One region of the Fictibacillus sp. NRS-1165 genome, then DNA from elsewhere that is predicted to be linked to it. Evidence: a T-box and tRNA genes for the amino acid it is inferred to sense, from the RefSeq annotation. Region 1 holds a T-box; the other holds one or more tRNA genes.
The links. The T-box of region 1 lies ahead of ABHN01_RS20500 (valine--tRNA ligase). A T-box ahead of a tRNA ligase gene usually reads a tRNA of that ligase, here a tRNA-Val.

Region 1 (12,313 bases):
ACTACGTTGAAGAAGGATCCGAGTAAACTGCCATATAGTGCTGCCATATAAACAATTAACAATTCCATATTGAACATCCTTAGACATTTAATTAAAATCCGCCGTATCTTTTTTGGTTTAAGAAACAGTGGGCATTTTTATTTTCCTTTTTTCGGCCAATTTTCAGATCTTTGCACTGCTTCAATCCGAATCATAGGCTTCTGGATTTAAACATAGGCAAAATGATTAATATGCTCGTGCAACTATTGAGCAAAGTTCCCCTCTTGATTTCTTGTACCCGGTCCACTACCTCAATTCTACGACCTTTTCTACTAATGATAGAGCTTGAAGCACAGAAACGGAACTTGAGAAAGCGGATAGAATATCTGAGCCAATTGTTTGAAAATTTTTACCTGCATTAAGGTACAGCAGAATTTTTAATCACTACCAGATGGCTTGTTTCGGTTGAGATAGATTGATAGAGCAATTTACGGTGAACCTGATGGGTACTCTATCCGAACCCTTGATCACAGACCCCGATGATCCAGCCATCGTCGAACCGCACATGAAATAAGAAATAGCCTTCTCTCATGAGAAGGCTTTTATTATTATCCTACATACCTGGCAACCTTGTTCCTGCCCTGCTGTTTGGCACCGGTATACATGGCGCGGTCTGCATTCCGCAGTAGAGTGAGCGGATCTTCACCATGAAGTGGAGCGGTGGAAATTCCGATACTTGCGGTGATATAGATTTGATGAGAGCGTTTGTCTTTTAAATCATCTTTAATGAGGAACGATGCATGGATATAATGCTCCTCAGTTCTTCGGCCGCGCGATAGCAATCCATCTAATTCATATGCGGAAGCAAGATGACGAATTCTTCCCCTCCGTATCTTGCCACTGTCCCGTTTTCTCCGATGTAGTGTTCGAGACGGCGTGCCAATTGAATTAACACTTCGTTGCCGCTTTGATGTCCATATGTATCGTTCACCTTTTTAAAATGGTCAATGTCCATAAGGATGACAGAAAACTCCCGCTTAAAATAATTAAACTCATCATACATTTGAGAGAGGAGATTCTCAAAATAACGGTAATTATAGAGTCCCGTCAGCGGGCATTGCTCACTTTTGAGCTTCGTGGTCTCATAATTCCTCGCATTATCAATCGCTACCGCTAAATAGTTGGCCAGAATTTCCATAATCATGAGATGGTGTTTTTGGAACGTCTTTTTCTTCTGATTCATAAAGGTGATTACGCCGATGATTCTCTGATTTCTAATCATCGGAACGGAGATAATAGATTCCCCGTGGCCGTTAAAGTGGCTGTCAGAAGTTTCTCTCCATTGTTTTTTTGATGAGTAGAGCACACTTTTCCCGGTTGCCCAAACTTTTCCGCTAACTCCTTCCGTTCGAAGAAGTTTAATATCATGTTCGATCATGCCTTCGTTTTTCTAGTATTTCCTTATGGGTTTAAAATATTCTCCTGCCTCTGCATCAAAGATATAGGCACCATCCACCATTATAAAGGAAGTCAGCTTATCAATGAACACATCAAGAATATCATTAACCTGCAGATGTTCAGACATCTGCTGGCCGATCTCACTCGATTTCTGCAGGAGATCATTAACCTGCTGGCTGGCATGGTACAAGTTAATGATGATCGACAGGCTCAAAAACGGAAACCCTACGTAAAAAATGGCCGGTGTGCCAATCTGCGAATAAAGAACATAAAGGAGTACTCCGACTGGAATAACCATCATTTCAAAAATAATATCAACCCATAGATCCTTTTCAATAAAACGTACTTTCTGTGCAAACACATACGTTCTAACCACATATAACAAGAGATGGTTCAAGAGGAAATGCGCCACTATGTATCCGGCAATCGGTAATAAATAAAAACCAGTGTTGTTGTCGTAGGAGCCGGTCTGCCCACCAAGCAGCTCAAATATGATACCGGAACCTACAGAAATCCAGGCAAACATCAGACTGTTCGTTAAGTAGCGATAATGCTCTTTCGTATTGAAATAGACTTTAAGAGTCAATGAGAAAACAGCAATCTGAGTGATGACCAGTGAGAAAAACAATCCGTAGTAAAGGAAAATCGCCAGCGAAATACCGGTGATGAGAGAAATATTGGAGTTTAGTACTCTGATTGGGAACAATGAAACGACCACGGTGAGTATTGTTAATACCGAAATATCAAATATAGAAATGGATGCAGGAAAACATTCAGGGAGTAGCCTGTCCAAATTGCTGCTGGATAGAGTATGAGCCATACTATCCACATAGCAACCCGCCTTTTTTTATCCATGTTCCCCCGGTCCCCCTTCATGAGCAAAAATTCCTATATCCTGCAAACAGCTAGGTAAATACTATTATCTTACTTATTGTAACTAAAGTTTGAAAAATTTCAATTACTTGCCATTTAATTTCTGTAAAAAATTCTTGCATTCCCCAATAAAGTATAAGGAGCCTGTAATCAGAAAGATATCTTTCCCTTTGCCCCGTTTCAAAAATTTCGTAAGGGCGGCTTCCAAATCCTCATCATACTGCTTTTCATTCATAGTACTTTTTTCATATAAGGATCGGGCACTGTCGGCTCGATGGTGCTTAAACGAAGTAAACGTTATGGACGAACTGATTTCTTCCAGCGGTTTGAGCATGCTTCCAGTATCTTTATCCTTTAATGCTGCAAACAGTACTTGAATGGGCTTTCCGGGAAAATGGCTTTTTAACGTTTCCGCTAAAGCAAGGATTCCTTCGGGATTGTGGGCACCATCCATAATTATTTTTGGATGGTTATTAACTGTCTCAAACCTGCCGGCCCACTTCGCCTTTTTTATTCCGTTTCTGATCGATTCCTCATCGATCTCCCAGCCCCTCTCATATTTAAGAAGATCAATTGCCATTAAAGCTAATCCGGCGTTGTTGACTTGATGCTTCCCTGGCATAGTAATTTCCATAAGGTTTCGGTTTGAATAAGGGGACCTGTAGCAAAATACTTCCTTGCCTTCCTTGGCCCTTATTCGCTCGGTGTACATTTCTTTACCCAGCCTGTAGCAGCGCGAGTGATTTTTCAGGGCTGTCTTTTCAATAACAGACAGCGCCTCACTCTGATCAGCCCCTGTTAAGACAGGAACAGAAGGCTTGATGATTCCTGCTTTATGACCGGCGATCTCAGTAAGGCTCGTGCCAAGAAGATTCACATGATCGTACCCGATGTTCGTAATGATAGATAGCAAGGGCAAGATAACGTTCGTTGCATCGGTCCGTCCTCCAAGTCCGGTTTCTATCAGACATAGATCCGGTGAACATTGGCTGAAAAATACGTAAGCAGCAGCAGCGACTGCTTCAAACTCTGACAAGCTTCCGAATCCTTCCTTTTCCAGTTCCCTGACCAGTGGCTTCATCTTCATAATGATCTGTTTCAGCTCATCATCCGAAATCCATTCACCATTCAGCTGAATGTGTTCTTTGACGTTCATGAGAAAGGGGGATGTAAAAGTACCGACAGAATAGCCTTGTTCACGCAGGATGGCTTGTAGCATCTGTATGGTTGAACCTTTGCCGTTTGTTCCTGCCACATGGATACAGCGCACGTTTGTTTCAGGATTTCCGAGTTTTCGCAGAATGGACTGCATGCGTTCAATGCCCATTTTCATCTCGCCTGCATCGGATATTTCTAATTGATGGTTGATATCATCATAAGTTGTAAACATTGGCGATCCGCCACCCTTCGTATTGAGATATATAGTTGAGAACGATAAAATAACGGTATAGTATTGGAACATGACGGAGGACAACCATGGCACAACCAACCTGCTGGATTATCTATAACGGCAATCTGCCTCAGAAAAAGTTTATGGATTTTGCCGAATGGACAGCTAAAGCTGCAGAAAAAAAAGGCATTACACCATCAATCATCAAAAATAATGAATTGCTCGTGTCGTTTAAGAACGGAAAATCTTCTATTTCTGGACGCTATGAAAACAGCTCTCCAGACTTTGTGATCTTCGGAGACAAGGATATTTTCCTTGCCAAACAACTCGAAAAATTAGGTATACCGGTATATAATTCTGCCGATTCTATAGAAATCTGCGATAACAAATCGAGAATGTACCAAACCCTGGCAGACCACGGAATCCCGTTTCCAAAAACCATTATAGCACCAAAAGTGTTCGGAGACCTGCATGATTACAGCCATTATCCTGCTATCGTAAAGGAAATCGGCTTTCCGATGGTTATTAAAGAGGCCTTTGGTTCCTTTGGCATGCAGGTACATCTCGCAGAAAATGAGCAGAGATTGCTGGAGCTGATGCGGACCCTAAAAAACACGGAGTATGTGTTTCAGGAGATGGTCGGCTCGAGCTACGGTCGAGATGTAAGGATCAATATTGTCGGTGGTAAGGCCGTTGCTTGCATGCTGAGAAGATCGGAGTCCGATTTCCGTGCAAATGTAAGTTTCGGCGGAAAAACAGAGCCCTATACCCCGACAGAAGAACAGGTTCAACTGGCCGCAGCGTGTGGGGAAGTTACAGGCACCGCTTTTGCTGGAGTCGACCTGCTGTTTGGCCCGGATGGATCTCCTCTCGTTTGTGAAATTAACTCAAACGCTCATATCCGCAGCATTTATGAATGTACGGGCATTGATGTTGCTCTCCCTATGATGGATTTTATCCTCGATGATCTCAAACGAAGAGGATCCGTCCATGAATAAAAAGGGCTGGTTGATATATAGTGAAGTAGATTCTGTAAAAAATGCGTCCTTCATCAGATGGCTGACGGAAGAGGCTGAAGAAGCGGGGTTAGATCTGGAACTCCGCTACATCGAAAGGTTTGCATTCGGTGTAACGAAAAATCAGCTTTCTCTCTATTACGATAAGCGGCAGGAACCATTACCAGCGTTTGCTGTGGTCCGAACGATTCACCCTCTATTCTCTCAGCAGCTTGAAAAAATGGGTGTTAAAACCTTTAACTCATCTTTTGTTTCCAGAGTAGCGAATGATAAGGCCATGACACACCAGCTTTTGACGGGGGCTGGTATTCCCATGATGGATACCCTGTTCATCTCTCCTTCTTTATATCGTCCTGAATCTTTGCCTTTTGACTTTCCTTTAATTGCAAAGTTAGCTTCAGGAAGAGGCGGTGCACAGGTTTACCTTGCAAAGAACGATCAGGAATTGTCGGAGGCGCTATCCACTTATCCCACGCAGGATTGGGTGATTCAAAAACCTGCGGCTCTTCCTGGCAGAGATGTTCGGGTATTTGTCGTTGAAGACCAAATCGTCGGCGCTGTCCTTCGAAGTTCTGACGAGGATTTCAGAGCGAACTTTTCTCTCGGAGGAAAAGCTCAATTCTATGAACTGAATGCAGAACAGAAAGCATTGGTACACAAAGTGATGTCTTATTTTGATATTGGAATGGCCGGGATCGATTTTTTAATGGAAGAGGACCACTCCTTTATTTTTAATGAAGTGGAGGACGTAGTGGGCAGCCGTACGTTAAGCGCAACATCCGACATCAACATCGCCAAAATTTATATCGCCCATATCTCAAGGCAATTAAAAGAGCCTGAAAGTGTGTGACACTTCAGGCTCTCTTTTTATGCTTTCAGTTCTTGAATGCGCTGGCGGACTTTATCGCGTTTTTCGCTGTAGTCCTTCTCTTTTGCTCGTTCTTCTTCGATTACTTTTTCAGGAGCTTTTTTCATAAAGCCTTCGTTGCTTAATTTCTTCTGTACACGTTCGACTTCTTTGTTGTATTTTTCTACTTCTTTTTCAAGACGCTGAATCTCTTCTTCCAGGTTGATTAAGCCTTCAAGCGGCAGATACATCTCTACCCCAGTAAGTACAGCACTCATTGACTTATCCGGTGCTGAAAGCTCCGTCCCAAGCGTCAATGTGCTTGGGTTGCAGAACTTTTCAAGATAGCTGCGGTTGGCCTCGAGGGCGTTCAGCACTTCTTGACTCTTGGCATTGATCTGCAGCTCGATCGGCTTGCTCGGTGCAACGTTCATCTCAGACCGGATGTTACGTACTGTACGGATAATTTCAGTTACGAGATTCATATCTCTGGCAGCTTCCGGGAAGTGAAGATCTTCACGCTTCACAGGCCATTGCGCAACGGTGATCGATTCACCGTCATGAGGAAGATGCTGCCAGATTTCCTCGGTAATAAATGGCATGATCGGATGAAGCATCCTCAATGTATGGTCCAATACATAAGCCAATACTGAGCGAGTCGTTTTTTTGGCAGCCTCGTCTTCCCCATAAAGCGGAAGTTTGGCCATCTCAATATACCAGTCACACAAATCATCCCAGATGAAGTTATAAAGAAGCCGGCCAACTTCTCCAAATTCATACGTATCAATCAGTCTGGTTACATTTTCAGCTGTTTCATTAAAACGGGTTAAGATCCATTGATCTGCCAGGCTAAGGTCGCCGGTGAGATCAATTTCCTCCACTTTCATTCCATCCATGTTCATGAGGGCGAAGCGTGAAGCATTCCATATCTTATTGGCAAAGTTCCAGGTAGATTCTACCTTTTCCCAATAAAAACGAAGATCGTTACCTGGCGAGCTGCCTGTGGACAGGAAGAAACGAAGAGCATCCGCTCCGTATTTTTCAATAACATCCATCGGGTCAACACCGTTGCCAAGAGATTTACTCATCTTACGGCCTTCAGAATCACGAACAAGTCCATGGATCAATACATCATTGAACGGCCTTTTTTCAGTAAACTCCATACCCTGGAAGATCATGCGGGCCACCCAGAAATAGATGATGTCATAACCTGTAACGAGTACATTGGTCGGATAATAGCGTTTGAAATCAATCGCTTCGTCGTCCGGCCATCCCATGGTGGAAAATGGCCAAAGTGCGGATGAGAACCACGTATCAAGAACGTCTGTATCCTGCTCCCAGTTTTCTTCATCTTTTGGCGCCTCATGGCCTACGTATACTTCGCCGGTATCTTTATGGTACCAGGCAGGAATACGGTGACCCCACCAAAGCTGTCTGGAAATACACCAGTCACGGATGTTTTCAATCCAATGCAGATATGTTTTCTCAAAACGTTCCGGTACAAAGTTTACTTTTTCCTCTGATTTTTGAAGCTCGATGGCCTTTTCTGCCAACGGCTGCATCTTTACAAACCATTGAGTCGAGAGGTAAGGTTCAACTACCGCCCCGCTTCTCTCAGAGTGCCCTACAGAATGCATGTGTTCTTCAATTTTAAAGAGTACGCCTGCATCCTTAAGGTCTTTAACGATCTGCTTGCGGCATTCAAAACGGTCCAATCCTTGATACTTGCCTGCGTTTTCATTCATTTTGCCGCCCTCGTCCATAACAAGGATTCGTTCAAGGTTATGGCGGTTACCGATCTCGAAGTCATTCGGATCATGAGCAGGTGTAATCTTGACAGCACCTGAACCGAATTCCATGTCCACATAATCGTCGCCCACAATTTCAATCTCACGCGCGACGATTGGCAGGATGGCTTTTTTACCGATTAAATGCTGATAACGCCCATCTTTTGGATGTACGGCGATGGCCGTATCTCCAAGCATCGTTTCCGGTCTTGTGGTTGCAACTTCGATATGGCCGGATCCGTCTGCAAGAGGATATCTCATGTGATAGAATGCCCCCTGGACATCCTGATGGATTACTTCAATATCAGAAAGAGCAGTTTTTGTCTGCGGGTCCCAGTTGATGATGTATTCACCGCGATAGATTAAACCTTTGTTATAAAGCGTAACAAATACTTCGCGGACCGCCTCTGACAGACCTTCATCCAGGGTAAAGCGCTCACGTGAAAAATCGAGGCCGAGTCCCAGTTTTGCCCATTGATTCCGGATAAAATCCGCATACTCATCCTTCCATTCCCAAGCTTTTTCAAGGAATTTTTCTCTTCCAAGATCATAACGGGAAATACCTTGTTCACGCAGTTTTGCTTCAACCTTTGCCTGTGTCGCAATTCCCGCATGGTCCATTCCAGGAAGCCATAGAACGTCATAGCCCTGCATACGTTTTGCCCGGCTTAAAATATCTTGAAGTGTGGTGTCCCAGGCATGGCCAAGGTGGAGTTTGCCGGTGACGTTCGGCGGCGGGATTACAATCGTATAAGGCGTTTTGGATTCTTCACCTGTTGCTTCAAAAAATTTGCCGTCCACCCAGTATTTATACCAGGATTCTTCAGTTGCCTTCGGATCATATTTCGTAGGCATTGTAACTTCTTGCTTTTCAGTAGACATGAATGTCTCCTCCTTCTCAATACAAATAAAAAAGCCCCTTTCGTCTCAAAGGACGAAAGAAGCATTGTTCGCGGTACCACCTTTGTTTGCAAAAAGCAAAATTACACTTCTTGCACACTCATTGCCGGATAACGGTTTTTCGCCGTCTTCTTCTAATAAGGCAAAAAGCCTTTGTTCAAAGAAGCTGCTCCAGGGCGACCTTCCAGCGCCGTTTTCCTTAGGAAATCTCTCAGCCATCTGATTTCCCTCTCTTTAAGGACAGTCGTTGTACTCTTCCCTTTCAAAGCAAGTGATATCATTTCATTACTCACTATTTTAACTAGTAAAACAGGAAAACGTCAATAGCTTTCCCATTTGTAGTAACAATTATTCTATTCACGCAAAAGAAAAGTGTGAATGCCGGCTTTTATTCACGAATAAGCGGGCTTCTGAATACCATGATATCAACCTAGATGTACGAAAGAAGGATCGTCATGGCTAAACGCTATTTCAAAAGAAACCGCAAACTTCCATTTAAGTTTCAGATTCCTGATTGGCTCCGGGCAGCAAGGGATGTCGTTAGCCAATTTACCATACCTCTGATCGTGTTTCAGATTATCCGCACCATCCTGTTTCCATCCGGCATAGATTTTATGATCATCCTCATCCTGCTCATTCTTCATTTTTGTTTTTCGTATGAGGTGTTATAAAAATTAAAAAAGATCACATATAGCCTGCTATATGTGATCGACATTTTCATTTGGATCGAGCGGTGCAGGCGGCGGAGGTGTCAGGATAAGATCACAGAAATCCCTGATATGCCTCATCGCCGATATCCTTTTTTCCAAACGGTGGACAAACTCAATCTGGCTGTATCGTTCTCTTTTATGACGGTATAAATCAACGGAGTTAAAGATGGGTTCAGGATAGCTCATATAGCTGACCAAGAGGCTTTTTTCCTCATCAAGGAGTGGAATATGCCTCTCATACAGCGAAAGCAGCCTTCCGCCCTCTTCTCGCGTCCAGATGGAATGATGTACGGCTTTTCTGAAGAAGATCGCCAAATCCCTTACAGGCGTATCAAGTACTGCTCTTTCAAAATTAAGGAGATGCGGTTCTCCATTATGAGAAAATAACAAATGATTTCGTGACAGTTTGCCGTGGCAAAGTGCACTGCGATACCTTTTTTCTGCATGGCAGGCATCGTACCAGTCTTTCAAGCGCCGTTTGGCTTCCTCCGCCATTTTCATCATGTGATGAAAATGGCTTAAATACGTCAGCTCGAAAGGAGACATGTACGGCATCCTTTCAGATTCCTCAGCAAATCTCTCCATTTCAAGCTGCCGTGTTTCCCATCGCTGCATCAAATACTGAAAGGAGTGGTCGACCACCTCAGGAGAGAAGTCCTGTTCTTTCAAGGTCAAATAATGAATTTTTCCGATCTCATCGATCATCACTTCTTCCCGCGTCTGCCCGAGCCGTTCACTGCCTGCAAACCACGGCATGAGATAGTAGGTCTTGTTCCCATGCTGTACAGTATAATCACCGTATTTCGTTGGATAGAGAGGAACGATCTGATGGTAGCCGATTTCGGACAGCCTGTGGACGACATGAGTAAACCAGTTCACTTCTTCTTCGTTTAAACTCGTTTCCTTTAACGCAAATGTCCCTCTTCTTGATATCACTTTTTTCACTTTGCCAAACGCCTCAATTTTCTCTGGATAGAGGTCATATTGAAATAAGACGGGACCATAATTTACGGTTTCTTTTGAATGGCTCACAAAGCCACCCTCTTTCGTTTATCGTCCATCCAGTCAGTAAAACAGTGAAGAAGGATTCTGTTAAAATCCCAATCTTGTTCGAATGATTCAACGCAAGCAACAATATGAGACAGCTCTGTATTCTTTAATTGATCCACGCAATCCTGCAGTTCCCATGGCGTCAAGATTTCTGCCAGAAGCAAATATCCATGTTCGCGCTCCAAGGAGAAATGTTCGTTGATGCAGGTTAATAACTTCCGTAGAGAATAGGGACCGCATTCCTTCAGCCATTCCGTCAAAAATTTACGGAGCGGGCGGTAGCCTTCTTCTGGATATCCATTGCTTCCCCGATAAAATAAAATATTAAAAATCTGTGCTCCATTGCTCATGTGTGTATCTGAGTCAAGAAGCGGTAGCGGCACTTGAGAGGATGCCTGTTTTAGTTCCATGGCAAGGTTCAATCTTTTGTTCGCTTCAGGCAAAGAATTACGGACACTAACAAGTTCATTGTAATCCTTGCTCAGTTTATGGATGGCTGCCAGACACGCATCAAAGGAATAGCGGTCGGCATGAGTGATGGGACCGAACTCCTTTTGCAGATCAAGACCAGTTTGGAGCATATTGCCAAGCAGAAGGCCCCACCTTTTCTCGTGACCGCCCCTCTCATGCCGCCCCTCCACATAATCATGGAGAGTAAGGTATCTGCCTTCTAGATCTACCCAACAAGCTCCGTCCACTGTCCTGATCATCCGGTCGGCAACCGCCAGGCTATTCTTGCCGACTTCATCTCTCCATCGGACATGCCAGTTTAAGAGATGCAAGTCACTCCAGATTCGGATCCGTTTGACTCCGCAATCGGTGTCCACCAGGGTTTCTTTTTCTTTCCATGTCACGGTTTGAAGCTCATAATGCTTCTTTATTTCCTGTAATATGGTCATCGTTTCCACCTGACCTTAACTAGCGGCTTTGTGAAACTGGGATGTAAATGATTTGGCCCTCTGCGACCTCTTCCTGGTTGATGCGATTGACTCTCATCAGAGAATGAATGGAGATTTCATATCGCTCGCAAATGCTGTCAAGCGACTCTCCGCGCTGGATGATATACATTTTCATCTTTGAAAATCGTTCTTCATTTCCGGAAAGCATCTTCGTTAAATATAAAGCATTCTCCTCTTTCCTTGCCGAACTTGCTGAAGTATCTGCCTGTTCTTCCTGATCGTCTCCCATTTCATCAGACGGCTCCAGGAACGGCGGTTCTGCTGGTTCCGCTGAATAGGACTGCGGCTCCGGCCGGCTATAAGTCTCTTGAACTTCGGCAGGTACCTCTATCTGTTGGCTTGGCATGATAGGCGGAGGAGGAGGAGTATAGGAAGGTGTATAGTAAGACAGAGATTTTAAAGCTGGGATTCCGTTGTCAGCCTCTTCTGCCTGCTGTGCTTCCTGTGCTTCTAATTCTTCCTGTTCTTCCTGTTCTGCCTGTTCTTCCTGTTCTGTCTGTTCATACTGTTCTGCCTGTTCATACTGTTCTTCTTCCTGTCCTTCCTGTTGGTCCCGTTGGTCCATTGCCTCTTCTTCATTAAACGCTTGATAAGCAGCTGGTTCATCGTCCTGACGGTTGTAATTAATCGCAGGTTCCGTATATTCGGTTTCGTTTTCCGGTTCAATAACCGGCATCTCAAACAGCTTTTTCGCTTCAAATTGGAAAGGAGCAAAGATTTCTTGTTCTTCTGTTCTTATTTCCTCTTCTGAATCCATGTCTTCCTGCTCATCTCTCTCTTCAAATCTAGCTTCAAACACAGGAATCTGGAACGCTTCGTATTCGTTTTGTTCCTGAACCGCTGATATGTCTTCATCAGCGACCATGTTCTCTTCAATCATCTCCGGAGCCTGAAAATCGTCCTGTTCATCTTGTACAGACACCTCTTTTCCATCCTGGATGCCCGAGATGGATACGGATGCTGTTAACTCCAGGCAAGTGGGATTTGGAAGCTCATAATCAAAGGCATCTACAAGAACAAACACTTCATCGAGCTTTGGCACCCGTGTTGATGGGATCGTGATATCAACAGGGAACCGGTGATCGAGTTCTGCTATCCCCTCATCGTTCATTTTCAGCTGTGTCAGCGAGCGGTAGGAAACCTGCTCTCTCAGGGACCCCGTTTCCAGGTTAAGGGAATTCCCGTCATCCATTGCGCATGGACGGTACTCTCCGTGCAGTTTTAAAGCTCCTTTTACACAAACCTGGCCGCCTTCTTCAGTGATCTGAATATCAGGCTCCAGAGCCATTGATAACACTTCTGCAACTTCCTGTCCTTTCTTTAACCAGACGGACTCCTCTATGG
Region 2 (12,313 bases), on a different contig from region 1:
CGAAATGCTTTCTACTTTATACTCCTGCTTTAGCGATTTTTCTATATTCTCCGTAATCATGTGGCTTTCAACGACATTCAATGAGGGGTCTACATCGATCGTTACATCGATAATGGCCAGACTTCCATGCTTTCTTGCTTTTAAGCTCGTTACTTGTTTTACGCCCTTGACCTGAAGGATTACCTTCTCCATCTCTTTGCCTTCTTCAAAATCAAATCCATCTGAAAGATTATGAGAAGTTTCGTAGAAGATATCCCACCCTGTTTTGATGATCATCATTGCTACCAGCACCGCTGCAAGGGGATCAAGCCACACGATGCCGAATTGAGCTCCGAAGATGCCCACTGCTGCCCCGATACTGACGAATGCATCCGACCGGTTGTCAAGGGCTGCCGCCTTTAAGCCTTGGCTGTCTGTTACTTTAGCAAGTTTAATGTTGTAGCGGTAGACCGCAAGCATTAAAGCCGCTGAAATGACTGCAGTGAAGCCAGCTATCGTTGACGGTGGCCTTATCTTAAATTCCACAATGCTCTTTATTGCAGAAATAAAAACTTCAAGTCCGATAACCACCATTATAAAGGAAGCAATCATGGATGCAATCGTCTCAGCTCGAAGGTGGCCGTAAGGGTGATCACGATCTGCCGGTTTTTTGGAAATCTTTAATCCGATAAGGACGGCGACTGATGCCAGAATATCAGTCGAGTTATTTAAACCGTCAGCAACCAAAGCTTCTGAAGAATAAATCCATCCTACGCCAAGCTTCAGCAGTGACAAGACGATGTATGCAAGTAAACTGAGATATACACCCTTCTCAACTCCGCTCTGTATCTTTTCATCCGGCATAGCCCCTCACACCCTCTTATGATTCATTCACCTGAAAAAGGCTACGTTTAGCATTCCTTATTCGTTCTATTTTAATGATGATAGATCATCTTTCGTGTCATACCGCCATCGATCACCAAGTTCTCCCCATTAACAAAGTTGTTTTCAGGTGCCGTTAAATATAAACAGGCTCTTGAGATATCTGATGGTTTTCCTACCCTCTTGGACCAATGCTGCTCATGGTCAATCTCCCTTAAACCATCATAATCCTTCGTTTCAATCCAGCCTGGGCTGATGGCGTTAACCGTAATTCCATGCTCACTGAAGGATGCGGCCATAGCATGTGTGAGTGCAGCAATACCCCCTTTTGTTGCGGCATATGCCTCACTATGAGGTTCAGACATGGAAGCCCTGGTCGATGCAATATTGACGATGGAGCCTCCTCCGTTTTCTTTCATCTGTTTACCAGCTTCCCTTGAACATAAAAATACGCTCCGGAGATTGGTTTGTATGACATCCTCCCACTCTTCCAGTTCCAAATCGAACGGGGATTTCCATATCCCTTTTCCGGCATTGTTGATGAGAATGTCAACCGGCCCGAAATCACGCTTTGTTTGTTTCATTAGAGAGGAAATATCTTCAGGCTCGCGGACATCCGTTTGAATAAAGACCGCTTGCCCTCCACCGGATTGTATATTAGTTAAAGTTTCTTTCGCTTCCTTTTCCTTGTGATCTGCGATCACCACTTTCGCTCCAGCGCCTGCAAAATCTATGGCAATCTGTCTGCCAATCCCCTGACCCGCTCCAGTAACAACAACTACTTTATTCTTGAACAAATGCATCATTCTCTCCTATTCTTCTTTTCGGCTTACTACCACTTTTCCGATCGTCTTTCCTGACTCTACTTTCGAGTGGGCATCTCTCATCGTTTTTGCATCAATGGGTTGAAGGATTTCAGTTAATGTTGTTTTTAATATTCCCTCATCGAACATTTTGGCCATCTCTGTCAATATTTCATGCTGCTTTTTCATATCCTCCGTTCCAAAGAGGGATCTTGTAAACATGAATTCCATAATGAACGTTACACTCTTTTGCTGCATGAGGCTGATGTTCAGTGGCGTCTTCGTTTCCACAATCGAGCAGATCTTTCCTTGAGGGGTGATCGCTTCCATCATTCTTTCCCAGTGCTGGTCGGTACTGTTCAGACAAAAAATATAATCCACTTCAGAAAGTCCTAATTTCTTCAGCTGCGGCAAAAAATCCTCATAATGGCTGATTGTGTATTCCGCTCCATGTTCCTTCGACCAATCTTCGGTCTCTGATCGTGAGGCTGTACCGATTACGGTTAATCCTGCCCAGCTGGCGAGCTGAAGCGCAATCGAGCCAACTCCTCCAGCTGCACCTATAATTAAAATCGTACGCCCTTTGTTTTCATCCTTACTCATCCCGATACCCAGCCGTTCAAATAGCCCTTCCCAGGCTGTCAGACTCGTAAGGGGCATGGCAGCCGCTTCTTCAAAGCTGAAAGTTTTTGGTTTAAGGGCCGCAATGCTTTCATCCACAAGGTGGAATTCACTATTTCCTCCCGGCCGTGCAATAGATCCGGCGTAGTACACCTTATCACCGGCTTTAAACATGCTTACGTCCGAACCCGTCTTCTCCACTATGCCTGAAACGTCCCAACCGAGAATTTTCGGTTGCTTTTCTTCTGCATCTTTCGGACTGCGCACTTTAGTATCAACTGGATTGACTGAAACAGCTTTAACTTTTACGAGAAGATCTTTTTCACCTGGAGAAGGTTTATCAATTTCAACATCCAAAAGACTCTCAGGATCTTCAATCGGCAAATACTTATACAAACCTACCGCCTTCATTTTTTCACTCAAAACTATCATCCTTTCTATCTGTTTATGTTTCCCTCAACCATACAGAAAAAAACGGCGAGACACCATTAAAGAGGACTGAAAAGCCTGCCGTTCGAGAAGTCTCGACTATTCTTTGTGTGGGTAAGTGTATTTGTCCAAATTTTGCTGCCCGTCCAAACCAACCAAGAACGAAACGCATAAACTATGACAAGTACAAGTTCCAATTTTTAAAAAGGTGGTTGAAGAATGAAATTCCCCTCAAAACATTCACAATCCTGTAAACGATTTAAACACCTTAAATCGGGAAACAAAGTGATTGTTCGTTTACATGATACATCGGTTGAAATTACTTTTAGACATTATGACTCTTCTAACGGTCTTGTTACGGGAGAGATTGCTGATGGGAGCATGGTAAAATTTAAATGCTGTGACGTAAACTCCGTAACCTCTATCAATAAGACTCCGACTCAGAATTGGTTCATCGAAGGGCGATCCTGAATCTATTGTGGTCATTCCTGATCCAGCCCTGGATTGGTTATTGATACAAAAATAAAAAAGCCACTTAAAAAGTAACGGTTTCCGTTTTGAGGTGGTTTTTATCCCAATTAATCGTAAAATGACAGAGAATATCACAAAAGGACAGCTAAAATTTGCTGTCCTTTTGACATTCAATTTAGTAACTCCTCAAACTGTTCGCGGTTAACCCATGGAACTTCTTCTCAGCAATGAACTTTTTTTCCATCCTCTCAATTGAAGCCAACAAAAAAACCTCCTTAATGTTCTCTTTTCGGATTAAACCGTACAGAGTTCACTAAGCAGGTTATACAAGCTCACAGGTGGAGCCCTGTGCACTTTTAGCTCTAAATATGTATGGTGACCCGAGAGGGGTTCGAACCCCCGACCTCTACCCTGTCAAGGTAGCGCTCTCCCAGCTGAGCTATCGGATCAATGTGATTATGTATCGGACAAATAGAAGTATACCTCATTTTTCACTTAGTTGGCAACTGCTTTTTTTAAAATTAATAAAAAAAGAAAAACAGACCCTAAAAAGGGCCTAATTTTATAACCATCACTTTTCTTCCCATTCAAACGCTACAGTTGATTTCAAGCTGCTGTCATCGCAAGTAGAAGTGAGGAAAACCATTACATTTGTTCTTGCTGCGATGACCCATAATCCATCCAGGTCGACGGTAATACTTTTGTATGGAGGAATGATTCTCGATGCTGCTACAACTCCGTTGACCGGGGAGTTAGGAAGCGAACCAAACTGAATCTGCCCTTTTGGCCGGGCAGGTGGAGTTTTCGACAAGTCTGCAGGAGTAACATTCCCTGACATTCTTCCATTGAAAGGCAGCGTGGGCTTAAAATAGATTTGGGCGTTTACCGGGCTGCAGGTCATATTAGAGATGGTGATTCGCTGTAACGCCAGATCTACACCTGAACCTTCAGGGTTCACGAGGGCAGCCCACACGTTCTCTCCTGGGGGACACGGGCAGACGGAAAGCGTCTCTGAAATCCCTAGAAAATTATTGGCTTTTGTCTCCTCTGCCGGACTTACTGCGGTTGGCTGTTCTTCTTTAGGGTATTTCATTTTGGGGCTGATCGGGATATTTACATTCATATTAGGACTTACCGGATAATTCATATTGGGGCTGACGGGATAATTCATGTTTGGGTTCACGTTGGGGTTTGGATAGTCGATATTGGGATTCATGTTCGGATTCCCATAGCTGCCTTGCCCATAGCCGTAACCCGCCCCTTGACCATACGGGTACATTCTATTTTGCATATGCATTTTCCCTTCTATAAAGTTTACACATTACTACCATATGTAGATAAGCTATACTTGGTCCTTCCTTAAAGCAAAAATGGGTGATGGGAAAAAGCTGCCCCGTTGCTGGGACAGCTCCTTTTTATCCTATCTTTTCTTCTTGATCGTGCTGTTCTATTTCCTGCTTAGACAGACGCTCCTCCTGATCCCTGAGGCGGTGAGCCAGCCTGCTCGAAGCGTTCGCGGCTATGCTGGCAATAAGGTCGTCAAGAAAGGTATGGATGCCTTCTGAGGTTTTGGTATCCAGCTTGCGAATGATGCCTAATTTATACTTGTCGAGGTGCCCGAACGTCGTGACGGCGATGCTCCCATAGCCAAAGACCGCACCAAGGGCAATGGTTTCATCCACGCCAAATAGACCTTCATCCATCTCTACAATAGATTGCAGGGGCTCAGACAGCATCTTCTTCTCTGCCAGTTTATCTAACTCAATTCCAACAAGAAGTGCGTGCTGGATCTCTCGCTTCGTCAAGACAGCGTCCACACTTTCAATACATTCTGTCATCGTTAGTTGAGGAGAAAACGGAGACTGCATTTCAAACACAATTTCAGCGATTTCCGGAATAGTTACTCCCCGCTCTGCGAGCAAGGAACGCGCTGCAGACTCCACATCCCGGCTGTGCACTCGTTTTGCCATTAGGCTCACCCCTGTATTTTCCTTGAATTTTTCTCGAATAATTCTTAAATCTTGATAACATTATACCACTGTATGGTAGAATAAAACGGATACAATGAAAGCGCTGTTTTTATGATAGGAGAATCTTTATGTCCACTTTTCAAGGCACCGTATATGAAGAAACCATACATAGCAAAGAACTGAAAGAGGATCTCACTTTATTGGTCTACTTGCCTCCGGCGTTCACGACCCTAAAAAAGTATCCTGTATTAATCGCACAGGACGGGCCTGATTATTTTCAGCTGGGACGTCTTGCATCGTTAGCGGATGAAATGATCCAGAAAACTGAAATAGAAGAAATGGTCATCATAGGTATATCCCACAAGCGCGGAGAAGACAGATATCATAAATATCATCCAAGAGGAGAAAAGCATCACGCTTATATTCGTTTTATGTCTCTGGAACTGCCTTCCTATGTTCACGAAAAGTTTAATACGTTCCTATTAGGTTCGGGTATGTGCCTGCTGGGAGATTCGCTGGGAGGTTATGTATCCCTCACATGCGGCATCTCATTTCCACGCACGTTCAGCAAGATCATTGTTCAGTCTCCGTTCGTAAGTAAACAGTTCCTGGAGGATATCCGTTCCTTTACTGCGTACGAATTGCTCACGGTCTATCATTCTGTTGGCAATGCAGAAAACAGCTTTACATCGGTTGATGGCACCACAAAAGATTTTTTAACTCCAAACCGAGAGTTGTCAGACTGGCTGCTGAACAAAGGATTTGATTATCGTTATGAAGAATTTGAAGGAAATCATCTATGGTCTGACTGGCAAGCAAACCTTAGAGCTGCTTTAGAATTTATATACGGCAAATAATTCGATTTGTTAAGTTGTTAGAATTTTTGATATACTAAGTAAAAAATAAGGGAGGAAATTTCAATGAAATACGGTATTGCTATTTTCCCATCCGAAGAACTCAAAGATAATATAAATTCATATCGAAAACGCTATGATCCTCACTATTCTATTATCGCACCGCATATTACACTTAAAGATCCGTTTGAAGCCAGCGATGCTGAAATTGATGAAATCATTGAATACATTGAAAGAGTCGCAAAGAATATTCCTCCGATTCCTATTCACATTACTCGTGCCAGCTCTTTTCATCCTGTCAATAATGTCATTTATTTGAAAGTCGATAATAACGATGAACTTAGCTCCCTGCATGAACAGCTTTATAAAGGACCACTTGAACATGAACATCCTTATAATTTTGTTCCCCATCTGACACTGGCTCAAAAGCTCTCTGATGTGGAGCATGCTGATGTACTGGAGCGGTTAAAGATGGTTGAAATGGAATACAAAGAAACTGTATCGGAATTTCATCTCTTAAAGATGGACGAAGAAGCTGAACGCTGGAAAGTATTCAGGACCTTCACACTCGGAAAGGACGTTTAAGTTTGGAAGTTAAAGTATTGTCAACGAATGATCCCTCCTATAAGGATGCTTTATTCGTTCGAAAACAGGTTTTTGTAAAAGAACAGAATGTTTCAGAACAGGAAGAGATTGACGCGCACGAAGATAGGTCGGCCCATTTTGTCCTTTACGATCATGGTAAACCAATTGGCGCAGGGCGTTTGCGGCCCATTGAAAGCGGCGGAAAAATTGAAAGAGTCTGTATTCTGGCCAGCCATCGCAAACAAGGGCTGGGTGAACTGCTGATGAACAAGATGGAAGAAGAAGCAAAACAGTCCAAGTATCCGTCCGTTACATTATATGCTCAGCTCCAGGCAGAGGATTTCTATAAAAAATTAGGGTATACCACAACTACAACGGAACCATTTCTGGATGCTGGCATTTGGCATGTAGCCATGCAAAAAGCATTGAACTGATCTTGAATCAGTTTGATGCTTTTTTGTGTCTCCCGGATTAATTTAGCCAAACAGGTGTACACTAACTTTAATTACGCACCTGTGGGGGCTGTCATGAATCTAGGTACAATTACAATTGAAATGGTCATTGGATTCTTTGCTCTTTTCTTTCTGACAAAGATCTTAGGAAAGACACAATTATCCCAGCTTACTCCGTTTGACTTTATTTCTGCCCTTATTCTTGGAGAACTTGTCGGTAATGCGATGTATGACCCCGATGTCCACATTTGGATGATTCTTTTTGCAATCAGCGTGTGGGGAGTCCTCATGTATTCCTTAGAAATGCTTACACAAAAATCGATGAAGTTTCGTACCATACTCGAAGGTTCCCCCTCTATCGTGGTCCGAAAGGGCATCATCGACCGAAAACAGCTCAAAAAGAACAAACTTGATATTAATCAGCTGCAAAGTCTGATCCGCCAGAAAGGCTACTTCAGCTTAAGAGATATTGAATATGCCGTCCTGGAAACGAACGGCTCCATCTCCGTTCTTCCTAAATCCGATATAGTGCCGGCTACTCGCAATGACTTGCATTTGCCTGATAAAGAAGTGACTCTTCCTGTCACTTTGATTTTGGATGGCCGAATTTTAAATGAAAATTTAAAAACGGCAGGACTGAATGATGACTGGCTAAGGTCACAGCTGCTAAAAAGGAAAATCAATTCTGCAGAAGAGGTTCTATACGCAGAATGGAAAAAGGGAGAAGAACTGTTAGTAATGAAAGAAAACTAACCTTTATGAAAGAATCAAAAAAGAACACGATTGTGTTCTTTTTTGATGGCCGGCTTAAATCCAGGAAAATCTGCAGCAGCAATGTTTGCGCTTTTTATGTTTCTTTTTCTTACAGGAAACATGGCTGGAAGATGATTCTTTCATATGGAAACTAGATTCATGCTGAACATGTTCATATGAAAAAGATGAAGACGAAGACTCTTTTTCACAGAAACAGGAAGATTCTTTTTTCATCGAAGACTCTTCGTTCTTGCAGCTGTAAGATACCTTTTTTACATAAGATTCTTCTTTCTTGCAGCTGGAAGATTCATGTTTTACATAAACCACTTCTTTCTTGCAGCTGGAAGATTCTTTTTTCATTGGAGAATAAACATGACAAGGCGTCCATGGATCTTTATATTCATGATGCTTTTTCTGCTCCTTGATTACGACGATCTCATCCGCCTCTAAAATCAGTTTATCAACCTTGATAACCTTTTTCTTTTTATTTTTACTGTAGGACATATTTTAACCTCCTCTATAATTCACATAGTATGCAAAATTACAGAGAAGGGACAGGGCGTAATCATCAAAAATTAATAGCGATATGATTGGCTGCTTTAACTTTATACTGCTGTTTGTTAAAGAACACGAAAGCCTCGACTGTAAGATTGCCGATGACTTCTTTTTTAAAGGGTATCTGGTAATCCTGAATCACCGCTTTCTCTCCAGGTTCAATGGACATTTCTCGCAGCGGGCAGATCCAGACTTCCCCCCGCTCTTTTGCTTCCTGCGACCAGTCATTATCCACAAACATCCATTGAAAATTAGAAAGATTGTCATTGCTTACTTCATGATTTTCACTGGAATAGATTTTTCCCTTTATTACATTCGCTTCAACGGGGTTAAAACGAAGGCAAACCGATGGATTCAACAATGAGATCAAGCCTGTATTTTCAATAATAAACGATCCCTTAATCAAACCGGATTGGTTGTCATTCATGATAACAGAGTAGTCAAACAAGCAAAGGCACTCATAATCCCTTTTAACAAAGATGCTCTCCTCTTCCTCATCCTCGGCTTTTTTCATAAAAGGATCCGGTCTTCCCAGCAATGAAAGCTTTTTTTCGAGTGCTTTTATTTTTTGCTGGCTGAGATCCAGTTTAATCTCCTTCTCATTCATCTCCTTTTGGACCGAACTCAGCAGTTCTTCATAATCGGCTACCCTTTGGTCGTAATCAACGCGCCTCGCTTGTTCGAGTTCCATCTTTAATGCGGCTGCCTCTTCTTTGAGCCGTGTCCGTTCAGCTTCAAGTGCCTGTAATTCTGTTTCCCGAGAAGAATCTGCTGCATCCTTCTCAAGTTTTTCAATCTTCTCTTCAGCAAAAACTAACTTTTTTTCTAATTCCAATGACTTTTCTTGATAAAATTGGGCCCGAGCAATAAGACGGTCATAGCTTAACCGTTCTTTTTGAGAATGCATATAAATCCCCCTCCTAAATAGGCTCCCACTTTATCTTATGTATTCTCGGTGTTTACGTTCACCTTTTCATAAAAAAAGAGCGAGTCAGCGCTCGCTCTTTTCCTTCACGATTCGTTTATGGCCGATTAACCTTTAAATCTCCGAAAGTGATACAGTCCTCAACTTCAAGACTTCCCTCATCTGCTGATACGATCCCTGATTCGAATTTAATTACACCTTTGTTGTTAATGAGCTGAAGCTGGAACTGTGTTCCGAAATTGTTGTTGACCGCTGCAAAGTTGAAATCAAGTTCATCGCCTCCATTCGTAGTACCAACACCAGAAACCGTAAGTTTCACGCCATTCCCATGGCAAGCTTCACAATTCAGCGTATCCTGATCAAAACTTTCAGCAGTGAACGTAAAGTCATTTTCATCGCCGTCTGCATCGGTGAAGCTGAAACGAAGTGAACTGTCCGTCAGGCTGCAATTCGGGCAAATATCTGCAAGCACTGTCAGCCTTCCTTCAACTGTCGCATTCCTACCGGTATTACCGCTCGCTTCACCTGTCACACTGCAGTCACAGTTAGGACGCGGGAAAATATCCGGGCATTGTGCAGGGAATTCAACGTCTGGACATTGTTGTTCCATTTCCACATCTGCAGTCAGATCGTTATTACGAGGTGAACAGAACTTAGCGAGGACTTCCAGCTTCACTTCAGCCTCGATCTGAATATCAACGCAGAATGTCACAGTGATATTAAAGGAAGTAGGAGCAGGCGAATTTAGAAGTACTGTACCTGATGGGATCCTGCACAGAATTTTAGTTATTTTGCAGAATAGATCGGTTCCATCAGGGAAACAGAGGACAAATGGCTCCAGTACGGATGCATCTGTTGACAGGTGTGTGACCACTTTGCCGCGACGATCTACAACAGCTATTTTAATTTCAGATGTAAACAATAGCTCCACGAGTTGGGCATCTACAAAGTTGCCATTTACTGCGACCGTTACATCTCTCTTTTCTCCCACTTGTTCACAAAGGAAATCTTCACATTCTGCAAAGTGTCTGGATGATGTCGATTCCATGTCGCTCAGCGGGAAAGCCGGTGGAGTAACCGGTGTTTGACATGTGATGCGAAGCGGCCGGCGAGCCGGATCCTGCAGAGCCTCTTCTATCCTCCTTAGTTGCTCTGGATTAAAGGTGACTTGTTTGGTTACAGAAAACGTATCAGTTACCCAGTCATACACTTTCTGAACCCTTATGCATTCTTCCTGAAGGCTGTTAGTTGCTTTAGGAATTGATTTCTTATGATTCAAACCCATTGTTGTTTCCCATCCTTTCTCCATCATGATCTGAAGATTCCATACATACTATGGATATACAGTAGGTTATGACACAAGTATGAATGCCTAATTTTCCGGCACTCAAGGGGGTAGACAACATGATTCTTAAATTTGACGGCAAACAGATCGGACAGATGGACATCAATTTTTTCCATCATATCGTTCCCTTATTAAAATACTGGGGATTGAACTGGAATGAAAACTATCATGAAATCGATCCGGCGATGTACGGGATGCAATTTGAGATTAACGGATTTGATCAAAATCAACTTGGAACGGTAAAACAACTCCTCCATCACACAGATGTTACAATAGATGAGAGAATATATGGTGACAAAACAGCAACCATTACGGTTGATTGCACTTCAGATCAGCCTGTACCGATTATCATACAGACAAAAAATTCCAATCCTCTCTACATCACCCCTTCTGAAAAGGGAGAACAAGCGGTTCAAAATCTTATCCACAAAAGCATCATATGCAAAAGAAAAGCAGATCACTATTCTTTTTCTTTTCGATGGAGAGAAAAAGAAAGCATTCCCGAATGGGTGGTCTATCTTATCCTGCAGATCGGGATTTCCCACCAGTTTTCATCCCTCGCTTCCATCTCAACCGGAGAATATCAGACAGTTGTGAGCCACATCTTAAAATCAATCAATCCAATGTTTGCCGAGCTTCAATTCTTAAAGCATAAGGAAATAGAGGAATCATCGACAGCCGGTACTAAATGGCGGGTGCCTGACACCTTCAACGCTCCTAAAAAGCTAATACCTGTCCGAAGCAAGCCGGCAGCAGTGGCACGAAATTCCCATAACGCCCCGGCCATCAGCCCATTCAAAAGTGCTCAAACTCCAGCGTCAACTATTAATCCATTTAAAGAGAAACAAGCCAAATCTTCAAAGATAAATCCGTTTCAGCCAAATACCTATACCACTAAGCACAGCAAAGAATAGTATAGAATCAAATTACTGAAAGGGTGTGTGTGGAATGGACAAATATCAATATCGTAAAATGTATCGCGAACGCCAGCAGGAAAAATCAAAAAAAGGAACAAGCAATCTGTTTGAACCAGTTAAAAAGAAAAAAGACTGCAAAACATGTGGAAAGGTAACGTGGAAGCCTAATAAATAGCACTAAAAAAGAAGGATTTCTCCTTCTTTTTTTTATTTTTCTAGTAGAAAAACCTAATTTTTGTACAAGTAGGTACTTATCTATGCAAATTTTAAAAACATCAATATATTATATTACCCCCTGATTTATCAGGAGAATGAAAGACAATTAAGGAGGAAAATTTAATGAGTTCTTTATTTAAAAAACAAGGGTGCGGCTGCAACGAAGAAAGTTCTAGTTCTAGCTTCAGCTTTGTACGCAAGAAAAGAAAAAAACATGAAAGCTCTAGTTCTAGTTCTAGCTTCAGCTGCAAGAAAAGAAAAAAACATGAAAGCTCTAGCTCTAGTTCCAGCTCAAGCTCTAGTTCTAGCTCAAGCTCTAGTTCCAGCTCAAGCTCAAGCTTCGTTGTACACAAACGCAAAAGAAAAGAAGAAAGCTCCTCTTCCCATAACCAGTGTAAAGGTTGTGCGTGTGATCAGATCAAAAAGCTAACACCTGGTTCATTAGTACAACTCGTGCTAAAAGGCGGAGAAGACTTCTTTAATGACGAGTTAACATTCGCATGTTTCGATCATAAAACTTGCTGTGCGACTTTCATCTTAGACGGATATCCTATCA

Region 2: it encodes a tRNA-Val, which carries the amino acid that the T-box ahead of ABHN01_RS20500 (valine--tRNA ligase) is inferred to sense. The anticodon was not compared.

Annotation. Positions count from the first base shown of each region.
Region 1 is NZ_JBDPNU010000051.1:20,988-33,300, forward strand. Features, by position in the region: partial or broken gene ABHN01_RS20465 (prepilin peptidase) at 1-77, opposite strand, end outside; gene ABHN01_RS20470 (diguanylate cyclase domain-containing protein) at 588-821, opposite strand; gene ABHN01_RS20475 (sensor domain-containing diguanylate cyclase) at 827-1,417, opposite strand; gene ABHN01_RS20480 (hypothetical protein) at 1,430-2,266, opposite strand; gene ABHN01_RS20485 (bifunctional folylpolyglutamate synthase/dihydrofolate synthase) at 2,396-3,700, opposite strand; gene ABHN01_RS20490 (ATP-grasp domain-containing protein) at 3,787-4,698, shown strand; gene ABHN01_RS20495 (ATP-grasp domain-containing protein) at 4,691-5,566, shown strand; gene ABHN01_RS20500 (valine--tRNA ligase) at 5,584-8,232, opposite strand; T-box leader at 8,278-8,525, opposite strand; gene ABHN01_RS20505 (hypothetical protein) at 8,706-8,921, shown strand; gene ysxE (spore coat protein YsxE) at 8,949-9,992, opposite strand; gene ABHN01_RS20515 (hypothetical protein) at 9,989-10,909, opposite strand; gene ABHN01_RS20520 (LysM peptidoglycan-binding domain-containing protein) at 10,929-12,313, opposite strand, start outside.
Region 2 is NZ_JBDPNU010000023.1:55,497-67,809, reverse strand. Features, by position in the region: gene ABHN01_RS10055 (cation diffusion facilitator family transporter) at 1-843, opposite strand, end outside; gene ABHN01_RS10050 (SDR family NAD(P)-dependent oxidoreductase) at 915-1,664, opposite strand; gene ABHN01_RS10045 (zinc-binding alcohol dehydrogenase family protein) at 1,674-2,717, opposite strand; tRNA gene ABHN01_RS10040 (tRNA-Val) at 3,559-3,634, opposite strand; gene ABHN01_RS10035 (DUF6143 family protein) at 3,757-4,476, opposite strand; gene ABHN01_RS10030 (phosphatidylglycerophosphatase A family protein) at 4,601-5,155, opposite strand; gene ABHN01_RS10025 (alpha/beta hydrolase) at 5,284-6,012, shown strand; gene ABHN01_RS10020 (2'-5' RNA ligase family protein) at 6,076-6,594, shown strand; gene ABHN01_RS10015 (GNAT family N-acetyltransferase) at 6,597-7,028, shown strand; gene ABHN01_RS10010 (YetF domain-containing protein) at 7,122-7,799, shown strand; gene ABHN01_RS10005 (hypothetical protein) at 7,854-8,303, opposite strand; gene ABHN01_RS10000 (hypothetical protein) at 8,368-9,261, opposite strand; gene ABHN01_RS09995 (hypothetical protein) at 9,377-10,564, opposite strand; gene ABHN01_RS09990 (hypothetical protein) at 10,684-11,538, shown strand; gene ABHN01_RS09985 (hypothetical protein) at 11,573-11,716, shown strand; gene ABHN01_RS09980 (hypothetical protein) at 11,881-12,313, shown strand, end outside.